2 regions of the Lysinibacillus sp. NPDC093216 genome follow, and region 2 is predicted to be linked to the other one. Evidence: riboswitches for the same ligand, from Rfam matches in the RefSeq annotation. Region 2 holds a riboswitch; the other holds the start of a gene.
The links. Region 2 has a riboswitch for FMN ahead of ribE (riboflavin synthase). Riboswitches for the same ligand answer to the same signal wherever they lie in the genome.
Positions count from the first base shown of each region.

Region 1: another riboswitch for FMN. It lies ahead of ACQKOG_RS00070 (ECF transporter S component); the one in region 2 lies ahead of ribE (riboflavin synthase).

Region 1 covers NZ_JBNNVB010000001.1:7,561-15,992, forward strand. The annotation lists gene ACQKOG_RS00045 (SpoIIE family protein phosphatase) at 1-265, shown strand, start outside; gene ACQKOG_RS00050 (ATP-binding protein) at 269-691, shown strand; gene ACQKOG_RS00055 (methyl-accepting chemotaxis protein) at 719-2,413, shown strand; gene ACQKOG_RS00060 (STAS domain-containing protein) at 2,468-2,854, shown strand; gene ACQKOG_RS00065 (sodium-dependent transporter) at 2,923-4,269, opposite strand; gene ACQKOG_RS00070 (ECF transporter S component) at 4,434-5,021, opposite strand; FMN riboswitch at 5,244-5,442, opposite strand; gene ACQKOG_RS00075 (RNA polymerase subunit sigma) at 5,737-7,044, opposite strand; gene sigX (RNA polymerase sigma factor SigX) at 7,041-7,574, opposite strand; gene ACQKOG_RS00085 (ATP-binding protein) at 7,658-8,432, opposite strand, start outside.
Region 2 covers NZ_JBNNVB010000005.1:92,777-101,208, reverse strand. The annotation lists gene ACQKOG_RS08115 (C45 family autoproteolytic acyltransferase/hydolase) at 417-1,451, opposite strand; gene ACQKOG_RS08110 (spore germination protein) at 1,575-3,035, opposite strand; gene ribH (6,7-dimethyl-8-ribityllumazine synthase) at 3,206-3,673, opposite strand; partial or broken gene ribB (3,4-dihydroxy-2-butanone-4-phosphate synthase) at 4,024-4,614, opposite strand; gene ribE (riboflavin synthase) at 4,827-5,462, opposite strand; FMN riboswitch at 5,605-5,730, opposite strand; FMN riboswitch at 5,856-5,981, opposite strand; gene ACQKOG_RS08090 (hypothetical protein) at 6,211-6,348, opposite strand; gene ACQKOG_RS08085 (hypothetical protein) at 6,393-6,494, opposite strand; gene ACQKOG_RS08080 (YibE/F family protein) at 6,902-8,020, shown strand; gene ACQKOG_RS08075 (YibE/F family protein) at 8,020-8,432, shown strand, end outside.

The DNA of each region.
Region 1 (8,432 bases), on a different contig from region 2:
ACCTATATTAGGGCTATTCCCGACCATTCCTATTAATAAAAAAAGGATACCTTTATCCGGATGGCATCGCATAATACTTTATACGGATGGATTATTGACAATCAATGATCAACAAGTTGTTGATATGGATTTTTTCCATTCCTATGCATCACACGATAATGGCTATGCCTTGGAGAAATTTTCCCAAAAATACGATTTATCCGATAATTATTACAACGATGATATAACAGTAGTTTCAATAACAATTACATTACAGGGTCGGTGATTGATGATGGAATTCATACTCAATGTAAATCCTGATACACAAGCTATAGCTTATGTAGATCAAGTTATAGAGAATTATACAAATGTATATAATTTACCTTTTAAAAGAGAATTACGATTTGTCGTACATGAATTAGTTATTAATGCTGTGGAAGCTGTTAAGAAAAATGATCCATATTCCGAAAAGGCTATTCAAGTACACGTATCTCATTCTAATAAAGAAATAAAAATAACAGTTACTGATGAAGCGAAAGGAATCGCTGAAAAGGATTGGGATAAGGCTCTACAATTTGATTTAAACGAACTGGATTATTCAGATCGTGGGCGAGGTTTATTTTTCGTTAAAAATATGGTCGACCATATTTGGTTTGAAAATATTTCTGAAACGAAATTTTTAGTTGGTATTTCAAAAAAGATTCATGTATAAAGTTAACGTAAAATTGGAGGAGTTTTCATGAAGCTGTCAATCCGAAAAAAAATGAGCCTGTTAATATTCGGGTGTATTTTGCTACTCACTACACTTTTAGCAGGAATAAATTTTTATGTTGCCAAAAATAATCTTTTAGAAAGCGCAAATACAAAGCTTTTATCAGATATTCAATTGAGCTATGAATATTTAGATGCTAAATTCCCTGGAGAATGGTCCATTAAAAATAATCAATTGTATAAAGGTGACGTCAAAATAGTAGACAATTTTGAGGTAGCTGATAAAGTCGGAGAGCTAACAAACGGAAATGTCGTCTCAATCTTCCAAAACGATACTCGCATTAGTACAAATATAGTCGAGAATGGAGAACGTGCATTAAATACAAAGGTTTCTGATGAAGTTGCGAAAGTTGTATTAGGAGAAAAAAAACGTTTTATCGGATCAGCAAATGTCTTGGGGAGTATGCATCAAGGAGCCTATGACCCAATTTTAAATAGCCAAGGAGATGTTATTGGCGTATGGGCAACAGCTGTACCTACCGCTCCATATATAAGTATTGCTACAAAGTCTGCACTTGAAAATGTAGCGGTCTCCTTAGGAATTGCCATTTTAATGATTGTTGGGATTAGTTGGTTTTTACAGCGACAAATCATCACACCCATTAATATTTTAAGTACAAATGCCAAAGATTTAGCAGATTTAAATTTAAATGTAAAATTATTAAACCCAAAAGGTAAAGATGAGATTGCTGTTTTAGCAAATGCTTTTAGTGATATGAAGAATCGATTAACGGAAACGATGACAATCGTAGCTGGTAGCGCCAATCAAATAGCTAACTCATCGCATTCATTAGCAGAATCATCACATCAAACAAGTGAGGCTTCTAACCAAATCGCACTTACGATGAATGAAATTGCAGTCGGTACTACGACTCAATCTGATCAAGCTGAACAAATAGTGTCTATGATGCAAAAAACAATTGAAGAAGTATCGACCAGTTTACAAAAAGCCGAGAATACGTTAAATAGCGCTATAGAATCGACCCATTTTGCACGCCAAGGTGAAGAGGCGATCAATGAAGCTATAAAACATTTAAGCGATGTCACACAAACAGTGTCTTACGCAACAGATTCTATCCAAAAACTCGGTAAACGCTCTGAAGAAATTGGCGGCATTATTACTGTTATTACGGGTATTGCGGATCAAACAAATCTACTCGCCCTCAATGCAGCCATCGAAGCAGCACGAGCAGGTGAGCAAGGAAAAGGCTTTGCCGTCGTTGCATCAGAGGTACGCCAGTTAGCTGAACAATCAAGTTTAGCATCAGGACAAATTACAAATCTCATTAAAGATATTCAGGCTGAAACCTCTGTGACAGTTCGCACGATGGAAAGTAATCTACTAGCAGTAGAGGAGCAAGTAACAATTATCAATAAAGGAGGAACTGCATTAAAAGAAATCGTTGAAAAGGTCGAAGAAACAGAAAACGGCGTTGAGCAGATGAAGGCTGCATTTACGAATGTAAACAACAACTCCTTAGGGGTTCAACAAGCCATTCAAGATATTTCCCGTATCATTGAAGACTCCGCTGCAGCAACAGAGGAAATTGCCGCAACATCGGAAGAACAATATGCAACTGTGGCAGAAATTACACAAAGTTCAGACGAATTAGCATCGATTGCCGATAAATTACAAAACGAAGTCAATAAATTCAAGTTTTAACTTCTATAGAATTAGAATTTCCTTACATGAAAAAGAAAATGGAGGCGCTATAGTATGGATCAGAAGAAAATTGCGATGGTTATTGACACAAAGTCTGATTATATTTTGATTGCGTTTACTGGCGATTTAGAATATGGGTCGATTGAAGAGATTAAAATTGAGCTTCAATCGTTAAGCTTGGAAACAAAGCATGGATATATTATCGATATGCAAAAGGTTACAAACATCGATAGTACCGGCTTTGGCATGATTGTCAATTTCGCAAAGAAAGTATCTGTAAAAGAAAAGAAAATCGCCATTATTGTTGTCGATGATTTCATTCGCAATTTGTTTGCTATTTCACAAGTCGATAAAGTATTCCCTATTACTAAAAGCGAAGAGCAAGCAAGACAGATCATTAAAGAAGGCTGGTTAGGTGAACTATCACTTAGCGAATACTAACCCTATCGTTGTCCCCCAAACATAAAAGTAAGTTGCATTCCTATTAAACGGAATGCAACCTACTCTTTTTAATACTGTAAAAGCATATTTACAAACACAACGATAATGACAAAAGGTACTACTATTAACATCAGTAGTCGATACGCTGAATAGAACCCCTGCCCCATTTGACTTCCTATTAATAATTCCTTCTTCACAAATTCTTTATCAACTACATACGCAATAAAGATAGCAATCAATAAGTTACCCAACGGAAGCATTAAATTAGAAACTAAAAAGTCAGTTGCATCAAAAATTGTTTTTCCAAAAATTGATACATCAGCTAATGTACTTGATGAAAGTGCTGCAGGAATCGCTGCAATAAAGACTACTACACCTAGTAGCATCGTCAATGCAGAACGAGACATACGTCCCTTCTCCATAAATGCCGCTACGATAATTTCATATAAACTGAAGGAAGAAGTTAGCGTTGCGAATAAAAATAATAATAAAAACATCGCTAAGAATATTTCACCAAATGGCATTTGACTAAATGCTGTTGGCAGAACCGTAAATAATAAGCCTGGTCCAGATGCCGGTTCTAAATCAAAAGCAAATACAACAGGGAAAATGGCTAATCCTGCTAAAAACGATACAAGCACAGTGAGAAGAACAACAGAGCCTGCGGAATTAGGTAAGCTCACATCTTTCTTTAAATAGGAGCTGTACGTCACAAGACAAGAAAATCCTACTGCTAAGCCAAAGAAGGATTGCCCTAACGCTTCCAATATTGCCTTTCCAGTTATATTTGAAAAGTCAGGCCACAAGAAGAATTTAACCCCTTCCATTGCTCCATCTAATGTTAAAGCCCTCACAACAAGCACAATAAACATAATGAATAATAAAGGCATCATCCACTTATTGGCCTTCTCTATACCATTTTGCACGCCAAGTGAAATGACTAATACATTTACTAGCGTAAACAGCCCTAAACCTAGCAATGTAATCCAAGGTGTTCCTACAATCTTTGCAAATAGTTCACTAGGATCCACGGAAGGATCAATAACAGCCCCAGTCACACCAAGGCCACTATATATAAAAATCCAACCTCCTACAACACTATAAAAACTTAATAATAAAAAACAGCCGAGCACACCCATACGACCAACCCAAGCCCAACCTGTTTTAGTAGGTGCAATTTTTTTATAGGCAGTCACAGCCTCAGACTGTGTACCACGACCTAAAATATATTCTGATAATAACATCGGTAAACCAATCAACAATGTAAATAGCACAAAAATCAGGAAAAATGCTCCCCCGCCACTTTGTCCAGTAACATATGGAAGCTTCCAAATTGCCCCCAGTCCGATTGCAGCTCCAGCCGATGCTAAAATAAAGCCTAGTTTACTAGACCACTGACTCTTTTTTTCACTCATCTCTTCAAACTCCTCTAACTTACTCAACTCTTCCTTATTCTACAATAAAATAATACAGTCGACTACATTAATTCTATATGTTACTTTTGCGTAATATTATCCAACACCTCAACCATTCTACATAAAAAACCTCGAACGCTTAACAGCTCGAGGTCTCATCCTAATTATTTTGTTAAATACATAGAACGCTGATGATCAATCCATTTACGCATTGTTGTGAATAGTAATGCCATGATGATAGTAATTAAAATACCTTTCACAATGTTAAATGGCAAAATACCAGCTACGATCATTTTATATAGTGAATCACCTACAACAGGCTCCATACCTAAAAAGTAAGTGTACATAGGTAAAAATACTGCATAGTTAAGGATGCTCATTCCTACTGCCATTACAATTGTTCCAGCAGCTAAACCTCCGATAAGGCCCTTAACTGTTTTGGAGCGATTAAAAACAAAGCTCACTGGTAAAATAAATAAAATACCTGTTGCAAAGTTCGCGATATGTCCTACCGGTACTCCCGTTGGCGTGCCTGAGAAAACCCAGTCCAACACATTTTTAAATAATTCTACTAAAATCCCCGCTACAGGTCCCATAGTGATTGCTGCTAGTAATGCTGGCATATCACTGAAGTCCACTTCCAAAAACATTGGAAATGGCGGAATCGGGAAATTAAAAAGCATTAATAAAAACGAAATACTGCTCAGCATACCAATCGTAATATACGATTGAAGTTTAACATTTTTCTTCATAGAAAACTCTCTCCTCTTTGCTGATTCAATCTCGCAAGAAGAAAGGTTACGACCTAATCAATTATTATCATGAAAAAACCCTTATGCAAAAGAGCATAAGGGAGAATAGGCATGATTAAAAAACGCCATTAATTAACTATTTTCTGAGCATACGCTGTGTGAAACCACATCGAAAAAACGCTCGTACATAGCTAAATTCATAACAATGAATGACGATCGTACCTCCATCTTCTCCCATCCAGACTTTAACTGTCGGCCTTGGAATTGCACCAAGTCAGCCATGCAAAAAAATTATTTGCACAGGTCGCGGGCTGAAGAGCCTTTAGTAAATCATGCGAGCTAATATGTCTTAAAGGAAACATTAGCGATTTACAACTCTATTACCGCCGGTCGGGATTTTCACCCTGCCCCGAAGATGAATCATTATTTTTTTATTTCATAGCCTTACTATAATGAATTATTAGAGAAAAGTAAATAGCTTTGCTTTAAAAAAATCCGATTAAACTTGTATGCTTTAATAAATACTCGTGAAAAGTAGCTTAAATCCTTATTCATCTCATCACCTATAGAGGCGAGAGACTTCGTAGGTGACGCTTCGCTTTCGCTACTGAAAATAATTGCTAAGTTAAATGACAAGAGCATTCACGCACATATAGTGGCGAGAATGCTCCAAAAATTTATTTATGTTCTGTTCGTCTATTTGTTGTTAGGCTGTTTATGGCATATATCGTTTATTGGCTCCTACAGGCTTTGGCAAGAATTTTTTTAAATCAAATCCTTCCCAGGTTTCCTGTACAACATTGTCTAAACGTATTTGTTGATCAAAGCTTGCAGCAGTGAGCATCATAGCTTCTATCAGTTGAGTTGCACGAACAGTATCCATGGTCGTTAAATCAAGCGGCTCATCAAATGTAACAATAACGCCTTCTGCTACTTCTTTTACAGTGTATGCTATATTTTCTGGTACAACTGAAACGTATACATCATCATTTTTATTTCGCATATCGGTAAGCGCTTCTGTTACAGTGGGAAAAGTCTTACGAGAATCGGGTGATAAATATTCAGCTCCATTTTCATCTTTATATAAATAATAATTAAAATGATTTGAGCTTGTTAATGCCTTAGGATTACTTGGCTCTTCTTCCTTGGAAAATTTGTAGGCTGTACCATCAGGATTTTCAAACTCAATATCTTTATACTCTGAATCTGAGAATGTATCCTGTAAAGTCTCTAAATATTCATTAGTATCTGCTGAAGCAACATCATAATCATTTTTCTCCGGCAATACATGAACTAGTTTATCGCCCTTCTCCTTCAATTCTCCTTTATATGGATGATAGTTAGTAAAACCATTTGCTTTCTCATCAATTTGCGGCGCATACTTTTCATACATTTGTAATGTTGTAGGCTTTTTCTTCGGAAAATCAGTGGCAACTCGTTCATTTGGAATGATATACGTCATCGGTACGCTTTTCTTATCACGATTTGCCAAACCAATATGAAACACTACTGCTTCTGTTAAATCTTCCTCATAAACAGATGATCGTAGAGACATAATCCTTGAATGTTTTGCTACTATGTTGTTGGATTCCATAATCTTATCCTGGTTGACAAAGCTTTTCGCTGCTCGACTATCCTGCGATGTTGAATATTGAGAGGTTTCAGGAGCATTAGCCTGGTCTAATTTTGCATCATTATGATTCATGAACATAGAGCCTGTAATTACTGTTAAAGCGAAAACTGCTGCAACACTCATAAAGATTGGCCATTTACGAACTTTCTTCTTTGTTGTTGCAGTCTCGGTACTTTCTTGTTGCGTAGGAATACTGTGTTGTTGCTCTTGCGATGTTATTTCATCATCTATTGGTTGTTGTATAGCTTCTTGAAGATGGATATTATCCTGCAAGCGAGCATCTGTCAATAATCGATTTAATATTTCTTCTTTTGAACGGCGGTCAGAAAGCTTAGGGGCATTATTTAATAGATGCTCAAGTTGATCATCATCAAATTGGTTATGTGTCATTGCCGTTTCGCCTCCTGTTCTCTAACCTGTTGTAGCTGTTGCCGTAAAAATTTAATGGCACGATGCTGAGTGGTTTTTACCTTCGCTTCTGTCCAATCTAGTATTTGTGCAGTTTCTGCAATCGATAAGTCTTGAAAGTAGCGCATAATAATGACCATTTTTTGGTCACCTGTACAGTGTTCGAGTGCTACTTGCACCTGCATAAATTCATCACTGGCCTGCAATACGTCCTCCGGTGATGGTGTGGTTGAATGTAGCTGTTCCGTTTCCCAATCAAAAAAATCAAGTGAATGTTTTTGACGTACAGCCTGCTTTCTAAAATGATCAATAGCGACATTTTTAGCAATAGCAAAAAGCCAAGTCTTTTCACTGCTATTTCCTGCGAACTGATCATATGAGCGCAATACACGAACATAAACCTCATGCGCTAAATCCTCAGCAAGTGTACGGTTTTTTACTAAATAAATAAGAAACTGGAACACGTCTTGATGATATGCATCGTATAACCGATGGAACACGGAGTCATTCAAAGCACTCCACCCCCGTTCTATTTATATTTGTCGTCTAAATGTCCACAGAAGTTACATCCAATTAATACCACTCTTTAATAGTATTAATCAAAAGGTAAATAAAACGTGAAGGTAGTCCCCTCTTTCAGCACACTATCTACCATAATATTGCCTGAATGTGCCTTGACAATATTTCTAGCTATAGCTAAACCTAGGCCAGTTCCGCCTTTAGAACGTGTACGTGCCTTATCTGCTTTATAGAAACGTTCAAAGACATATGGTAAGTCCTCTTGCGGAATACCATGCCCTGTATCCTGAACAGAAACCTTGGCAAAGGTTGGTTCCTGCTCAACCTTCACTGTTACAGACCCTTCATCAGTATGACGAAGAGCATTATCAACTAAATTTGTTAAAACCTGTTCAATTCGATCCTCATCTATACTAATCGAAGCTTCGTCATTAAATTCACTGTCAAATATTAGACGAACATGTTGCTCTTTTGCCACCTGTGCAAATTTTTGAGTAATACGTTCAAATGTTGAATTAATCGGGAGCTCATCTTTGTAAAGCGTCATATGCCCCGATTCCATACGCGCAAGGTCTAATAAATCTGTTACTAGACGTCCCATACGTTTCGATTCATCATAAATAATTTTTGTAATTTCATTACGTTCTTCTTGATCTTGAATAAAATCATCATCCATTAGAGCCTCTGAATAGCCTTGGAGCATCGAAATTGGCGTTCGTAGCTCATGAGACACATTGGCAATAAAGTCTGAACGCAGTTTTTCTAAACGATGCTGCTCTGTCATATCACGAATAACCGCAACCGCTCCACGTATCGATTCCTCACTATAAAGAGGGCTAATCGTAAACGTA
Region 2 (8,432 bases):
AACATCATGTCATACTCTCCACTGGGGAAATGATTTCAATCCATTATTGTAAACTTCTTTTTTATGGTTGTTCAATTATGCCTCAGCATAATTACTTCCGGAATCAGCTTGGGTAAATGCATACGATTCAGGATTCTTCGCCTCTCTAAATAACAATATTCGTTCTTATCTTATCATCCCAAGAGAGTTTTGACTATTACCAACCCACATTTATCGCCACTTACTTTTTTGGGCTATCTCCTTCCCATTATTGACGTTGGAGAAGTCTGTCTGGAACTGATAAAATGCTAAAACAATTTTTATTTTTCGAGCGAAACATCGTTCCAGTCGCAACCATTAGTTTAATAATCCTTCTCTAGAAAGTAAACTAAAAAGGAGAAGAATTTTTATCATGCCCCCTCCTTATTATATATTGCTTATTCCATTCCATCTTTGTAGTTTAAATCAATCCAACCTTTTAACTTTTTAGGAAGCGTTAGAGCTTCGTTCAAATAATCTTTAAAAGAAATTGTTATCGGTTCTGCGTCCTCCCCTATTCCAACGATAACTTCTAGAAGCTTTGGCGAATAAACTACAGTATGTAATGTGCCAAAGTATTGTTGATAGTGTTTGAAAAATAACGGAGAATTTCCATTATTAAAATGTCGGTATGCAGCGATTGTAGTCAAATTCTTTTCTATTAAATTATTTATAAAATGTTTTCGATTGACGGACCCTTGAATGTTTTTCTTATTTTTCTCTTTCATACTCGTTGTTTGAAAATGATTCGTACAAATTAACGGATTTTCATATCTTAATTCCTGCTTATGTGGAGAAGCTTCTACTACTATAGATTGTCCGCTTTGATCTGTCATTGAGTAATTGTAACAATAACCATGTGGGAGTTCTGTAATTAATTTAAGTGCTTCTTCAATATTTTTACATTGCTCTAATAATATTCGGACAATCGTTGAAGCGATAAAGCCCTCACCATGGTAATCATTGTTGACAAAATGCAGACCGACAACTAGCCCATATTCATTCATCCCATCAAGTCTACCGATAATTTGTTGGCTAAATCCAACACTTGCATATCCATTCATTGGATTAGAAAATACAAGTCTTGCATCATACAATGTTGGACTAAAATCATAGTTTCTAATATAATTTCCATCTAGCACAAAAGATGTACAGCCCATTTCAGGAAAGGTAATATTATAGCCACTATATATATCAATGACAGAATCCAGCGTTTGAGCTAATCCAACGGCCAATCCTTCCATTTCTTGCAAAAGACTAGGGGAATGAAATTGTAGTAGTTGTTTTGCCATTTGGACATTTATAAAATTCAGAGATTCATTCTGTATTGGATGAGAAGTTGATAGTAGTTCTTTACTTTGCTGAAGCCCAATTTGATAGTAACTGCCCCTTACATTTATAACTTTTACGATTAATTCTTCATAAGATCTCATTACTTTTCTCTCCTTACCTACTGTAATTGGTTTTCTATATTCATCTTAAAGCTTCAAGTAAATATAAGGTCAAGAAATAAAAAGATCAGGCCTATAAAAGCCTGATCTCTACATTCTAAATATTTATTTTTTCCTACTCGATGTCTTTGTCTCATCCTGCACATTTAAGAATTTGGGTCGCGTACGATAACCTGCAGGAGATAAGCGAACTAAAGATCTTTTAATGTCCGTCCAATCTAAATCTGCGCCCATACTTAAGTACGGAACACCTAATACTCGTAAGTTTGCGGTATAAAGAAGTATGAAAAACACCGAAATGAAGAATCCAAATAATCCTAAAAAGGCAGATGCTAAAATGATGATTACCCTGAGAATGCTCATCGCTGTTACGATGGACTGATTGACAAGTGTATAGGCTGCAATACTTGAAGTAGCTATAACTACAATCATGGAAGCGCTCGTAACACCCGATTTAATAGCTGCATCTCCAATAATTAATCCCCCGACAACACTTATTGAACCACTGATAACATTGGGTAGATGAATATTTGCTTCTCGAAATAATTCGAACATAAAAAGCATCATTAATATTTCAAGAGTAGTTGGAAATGGGAGTCCCATTCTTGATTCAACGACAGTTGCCAATAGGATGAATGGCAGTTGTTCTTGATGGTGGGTCGTTAATGCAAGCCAAAAACCTGGTAAAAGTATACTTATTAAGATAGCTATTATTCGTAGTATACGCTCCATAGAACTTACAATAATCGGATACTCATTATCCTCACCGGATTTAAAAAGTAACATTGAATTAGCCGGGGTAATGATGGCATATGATACTCCATCAACTATAATGATAATGCGTCCTCTACTTAAAGCTTGTACAGCAAAATCAGGGCGTCCAGTATAATCGTGTCTAGGTAGAATTTTTGCACTTTGCTCAATTCTCTCCATCAATAAATCCCCACTAAATACAACATCCGTATCAATTCGTTGCAGCTGTAGTTTTATTTGCTCAAGCATTTTTTGATTGACGATATCTTCAAAATAAAGTACAGCTACAGTTGTTTTGGATCGTTTACCAAGTTCATATGTCTCAACACTTAATGAATTAGTAGGAATCCGTTTTCGTAATAAAGCAATATTGATAAAAACATCCTCAATAAAATCATCTCTCGGACCTTTGACAACTAATTCAAGGGTTGTTTCTTTAGGCTCTCGATTCGGTTTTTTAGCGATATAGCTTGAATATAACAAATTCATATCTTCAAAATAAAGTAAAACATGTCCTTTATAAACTCTTGTAATAGCTTCATCTTTACTTGTTATTTTCTGAAGATGGGGAACGTGTAAATTGTTTTGTATATGTTCTTCTAACATTTCCTCTGTTGTTGCAGTAAATAATGATTGAACTCGTTGCACAATAACGGTCTGCAGTAACCGCTCATCAACCATCGCTTCACATTTTATCAAATGTACTTTATGTTGCTGAAAGGAATACTCTTGGAATATCACATCAGCAGAGCGTTGAAATAGTGACTTCAAAGATTTCAAATTTAATTCTTGTTCCATTGAAGAAATATCCATCAACTCCTACTGAGCCAGCCCCTAATTAGTACATTTATGAGTAATAACATAAATACACTTACGGATATTTTCCCCATTGTCTAAAAAAATATTCAAGAAAACTTTAATGTTTATAATACTTTTTCAGAATAATTCATCTGCGAAATTTTCATACTATTATTAGGAAAAATTTATCCAATCATCTTCTTTAAATTTGCCATTTCAATAGCGGACATTGCTGCATCATAGCCTTTATTTCCTGATTTAGTCCCTGCACGCTCAATCGCTTGTTCAATATTTTCTGTAGTTACAATGCCAAAAATAACAGGTACATTTGTAGTTAGTGACACATTTGCAATTCCTTTTGCTGATTCATTACATACATAATCATAATGTGTTGTTGAGCCACGGATTACTGTACCTAATCCAATAATTGCATCATATTTCTTTGTTTCAGCTAACTGTTTCGCGATGAATGGCACTTCAAATGCACCAGGAACCCATGCTACATCGATAGAATTCTCATCCACACCATGACGCTTTAAACCATCTAATGCACCGTCTAATAATTTGCTTGTAATAAATTCGTTGAAACGACCAACTACTACTGCTATTTTTAAATCCGTACCAATTAATTGTGCTTCAAATGTTTTAACCATTTTGAATCTCTCCTCTATTATTTAGTCTAATCATCATAACGTGGGGTTGATTTCCGTTCCGACTGGGCGCTTTGTTATTGCTTTCGCGCAGAGCAGAGCTTCCTGAGGGCGTCCGATGAGCCCCTTCGCTTGCGCTCCAGGGTCTCGGGCCAACACGATGTTGATCACGAATTATCACAGGACGTGATGGTTTTAGCCTTCGTTCCTCTATCCGCTAATCCTCAAGGAGTCGCCCAGTCTCCACTCCAATCAACTTATATACATAAAGTACGTTTTAACAAATGTCATTCCAAACTTTTGTTGATGATCCTTTATATTGTCTGTGTGTTTTCTTCCATTATTAGTTTAAGACGATAAGTGGCCAATGCTTCAATTGAAATCATTTTTAAATCATGTTGCGCTGCATATTTAACAAGGTCATTAAAGCGTAGCATTTTGCCATTGTCCCCCATAATTTCACAAATAATGCCCGCAGGAATACTATGACACAGCTTGGCCAAATCAATTGTAGCTTCCGTATGTCCTCTACGCTCTAATACACCATTGTCCTTTGCAATTAACGGGAATACATGGCCCGGTCTACGAAAATCCGCAGCTTTTGCCTGTGGTTTTAGCATTTTTTGTATAGTCATTGCCCGTTCAAAGGCGCTAATTCCAGTTGTTGTGTCTACATGATCTATACTAACGGTAAATGCCGTTTGATGATTATCAGTATTAATACTAACCATTGGCTTTAATGCTAATTTTTGTGCAAGCTCCTGCGAAATCGGCGTACAAATAAGACCTCTTCCATAGGTCGCCATAAAGTTAATCGTTTCTGGGGTCATAAATTCCGCAAGTGCGAGTAAGTCCCCTTCGTTTTCTCGGTCCTCATCATCTACTACGATAATCATCTTCCCTTGTTTTAAATCCTCTATTGCTTCTTCAATTGAATGTAGCAATATCGCCACCTCCAGTTCTTAAAGTGTTATTAGATCAATTATGCCTCGGCATAATTGCGTCCGGATTGCTTAGGCCTGCAAGCATGACGTTGGTCACTCAGCCGTTTCCACAGAACGTGGCGTTCTTAGACTAAGTTCCTCTATTTCAGCGGATGTTTTTTGTACCGAAAGCGTAGCGACAGGTACAGATGTTTTGGCTTCGCTGAAAGAAGTTAAAACCCGTTTTTTGCTAAGAAGTCTCTTGAAATGGTTGGTTCCTGTCCATACTTAAGTTGATGCAAAATGTATTTTCCAACTAAATCGGTTTCTATATTGACGAGATCACCAATTTTTTTCATACCTAAAATTGTTTCCTTGTATGTGTGAGGTATCAGTGATACTGTGACACCGTTTTTCTCGACCTGAAAGAGTGTTAGACTCGTTCCGTCAATTGTGATGGAGCCCTTTGGAATACAGTAGCTCGTTAACTCCTTCGATAGTTCAATATCAATATAGACTGCATTTGCTAATGGCCGCTTGCGCACTATTTTCCCTACCCCGTCAACATGTCCGGATACAAAATGACCACCGAAACGTCCATTAGCTGGCATAGCGCGTTCTAAATTTACCGGATCTCCAACTGCGAGCTGCTGTAAATTTGTTGCGCTCACTGTTTCAGGCATTACATCCATCGTTAGCTCTTGTCCATTAAAATATATCACTGTTAAACAAACACCATTGACCGCTATACTGTCCCCTAGCTTTACATCCTCTACCATTTTCTTTGAAATAACGGTGATTTTCATACTTTGTCGATCGCTTTGCATGGTTTTTACGGTGCCAATATCCTCAACAATTCCTGTAAACATTTTTTCACCTGCTTTCATTCATTTAATAATTTCCGCTCAAACAAAAAACCCCTTAGAATAAAGGGGTTTGGGAGTTCATATACATAAGACGTCAACAAATAAACCTTATGGATATAATATTTTTTCCATAGGCTGTCATCTCATCGTTCTTCTCCCATCCAGACTGTCACTGTCGGTTTTGGATTTGCACCAAATCAGCTTGCGCTCACGGACTTTGAATTTCTTCATCACCGCCGATTGGGAATTTCACCCTACCCCGAAGAACTACTGCTATTCAATTTTTTAGCCAAATAAAACAAAAACTACTTCCCGACTATAAAATGGGAAGTAGTTAACATAAAAGCATACTCAAATACACCTTATAAACTCAAGCGAATTTAAAAAGCTCATACTTTTACCCTTCTCCCATCCAGACTATAACTGTCGGTTTTGGATTTGCACCAAATCAGCTTGCGCTCACGGACTTTGAATTTCTTCATCACCGCCGATTGGGAATTTCACCCTACCCTGAAGGATATTTTTATTTAGCTATTTCTTACGATAACACTAATTTATTTTATTATCCAGATAATTCTTTATAAATTTTTTTCTATAGTTCATTTCACATTCGCAAGTTTGCCTATCGTTGCGTTTGTAAATTGCTACAAAAACAATGAATTTATACAGTCAAACTACCATCAACAGAGACAACAGCATCAGCCATGAAGCTTGCTTTATCTGATGCTAAGAATAGGACCGCTTCTGCTACTTATTCTGGTTCACCATGGCGTCCCATACGTACACGTGACATTTCTTCTGGTACGTACCCTGTTTTTTCAAGTGTTTCACCAACACTTTGAAATAATGGTGTAACGATGCCGCCTGGACACACAGCATTAATACGAATACTTTTATTTGCATACTCGACCGTGACGCCTTTCGTTAAACCGATTACCGCATGTTACTTGCGGAATATACAGCGATACTGCGTTCTGAACGAATACCTGCCGATGAAGCAGTATTAATAATCGATCCTTTACCCTGCTTTTCCATTACTGGAATAGCACATTTCATGCCAAACCATTCCTCTTTTGATTAAATACTGCCTAACCTGGCCAGTATCAATTCAACTATCGCGTCCTGAATAATGGCGATTTCTCCTATATTTTTTCGCTTCCTTCACATGCTATGTTGTACCATCCCATTTGTCATAAGCAAAAAATTAATAAACACTTACATAATGAATAACAATAATTTAATTATGCTAAAACTAACTAAGTAAGCTAAAATCTACTATATAATTAAGGAACCTCTATTCAATTAGCACGTTACTTTATAATGGCATTTTTTAAATCTGCTTGACATTAAAAAATTAGTGATATTGTGAGTCATTTTCGTGCCATTTTAACAATGAACGCATAAGTACAATCAGATTCCTTTCTCACATTGGAGGCTTTTTATTGCAAAACATCTTGAAAAAAAAATCTAAATTTATATTTTATACCTTTATCGCAATTTGCTTTATCGCTTCTGTTTTTTTCGTTTATCACAACGAAGCATTTTATGATCGTCCAATTGCGGAAGTTATAAAAACGGAATTAAAAGAATCAAACCCTGTAACAGATATGTATGAAAATGAAGATCATTTATATACTCAGCAAATTACAGCTGTATTAAAAAATGGTAAAAAAAAAGGTAAGCTTATTCATTTTACAAATGAGTATTCAGCATCTGGGGCTTTTGATCAAGAGTACCATGTTGGGAATAAATTATTTGTTTCCATTAAAGTAAATACAGACAAAAATGGAGATTTAACTGGGGCTATTTTAGACGTGAAACGTGATCAGTTTGTCTTGATAGTGGCGTGGATTTTTATTTTTGCTTTGCTAATTGTCGGTAAAAGACAAGGATTATTTTCAATCATCAGTTTAATTGTAAATTCGCTTGTATTATCATACGCTTTGGATTTATATATAAATTCTAATATAAATTTGATATTTATTAGCGGGGTATGTGTTCTTTTATTTACGGTCATTTCTTTAATTCTCATTAACGGCTTGAATGAAAAAACATATGCAGCGATAGTGGCAACACTTATAGGAACATTTATTTCTATATTGATTAGTGCTTTAGTTTTGTGGATTACATCCGAGAATGGGCTTCGATATGAAGAAATGCAATTTTTAACGCGTCCATATCGAGTGATTTTTATGGCTGGGTTATTTATTGGAGCACTAGGAGCTGTAATGGATGTCTCCATCACAATGGCTTCTTCAATGTTCGCTTTATTTGAGCAAAACGAAGAAATATCTGACCAAGCATTGAAAACCTCAGGGATGGACATCGGGAAAGACATTATGGGAACGATTACAAGTATTTTGTTTTTTGTTTATATTTGTGGCTCAATCCCTATGTTGATTTTATATTTAAAAAACTCTTATCCATTAGGGCAAACACTTTCCATGAATCTTTCATTAGAATTAGCTAGGGCCCTAGCAGGTGGAATCGGTGTTGTCTTAACGATTCCAATCAGTTTATACACTTCTATTTTTTTCATTAATCGAAAGAGGGCAAAATAATGAATGTATTAGTATGGTTAACTGCCATTTTATTCATATTGATGAATGTTATCGGTGGAAAAAAAGGAGTACGATCTTTTCTATCTTTATTTTTAAACTTTGGAGTACTCTTTATCACCATCTTTTTAATGACCAATCAGAAAAATAGTCCAATTATATTAACGCTCATTGCCTGTACCGTCATTAGCTGGATTAGCTTATTTTTTATTAATGAAATGAGTAGTAAAACAGTAACTGCATTCATTTCTACAATGATTACGATTGTAATTTTATTACTATTCATTGTTTTTGTAACGGAGAAATCAATGATTCGAGGATTCGGGGAAGAATCCTCTGAAGAGATTAGCATATTTTCTCTTTATATTGGCGTCAATTTTGTGCAAATTGGAGCTTCCGTTATTATTATGAGTAC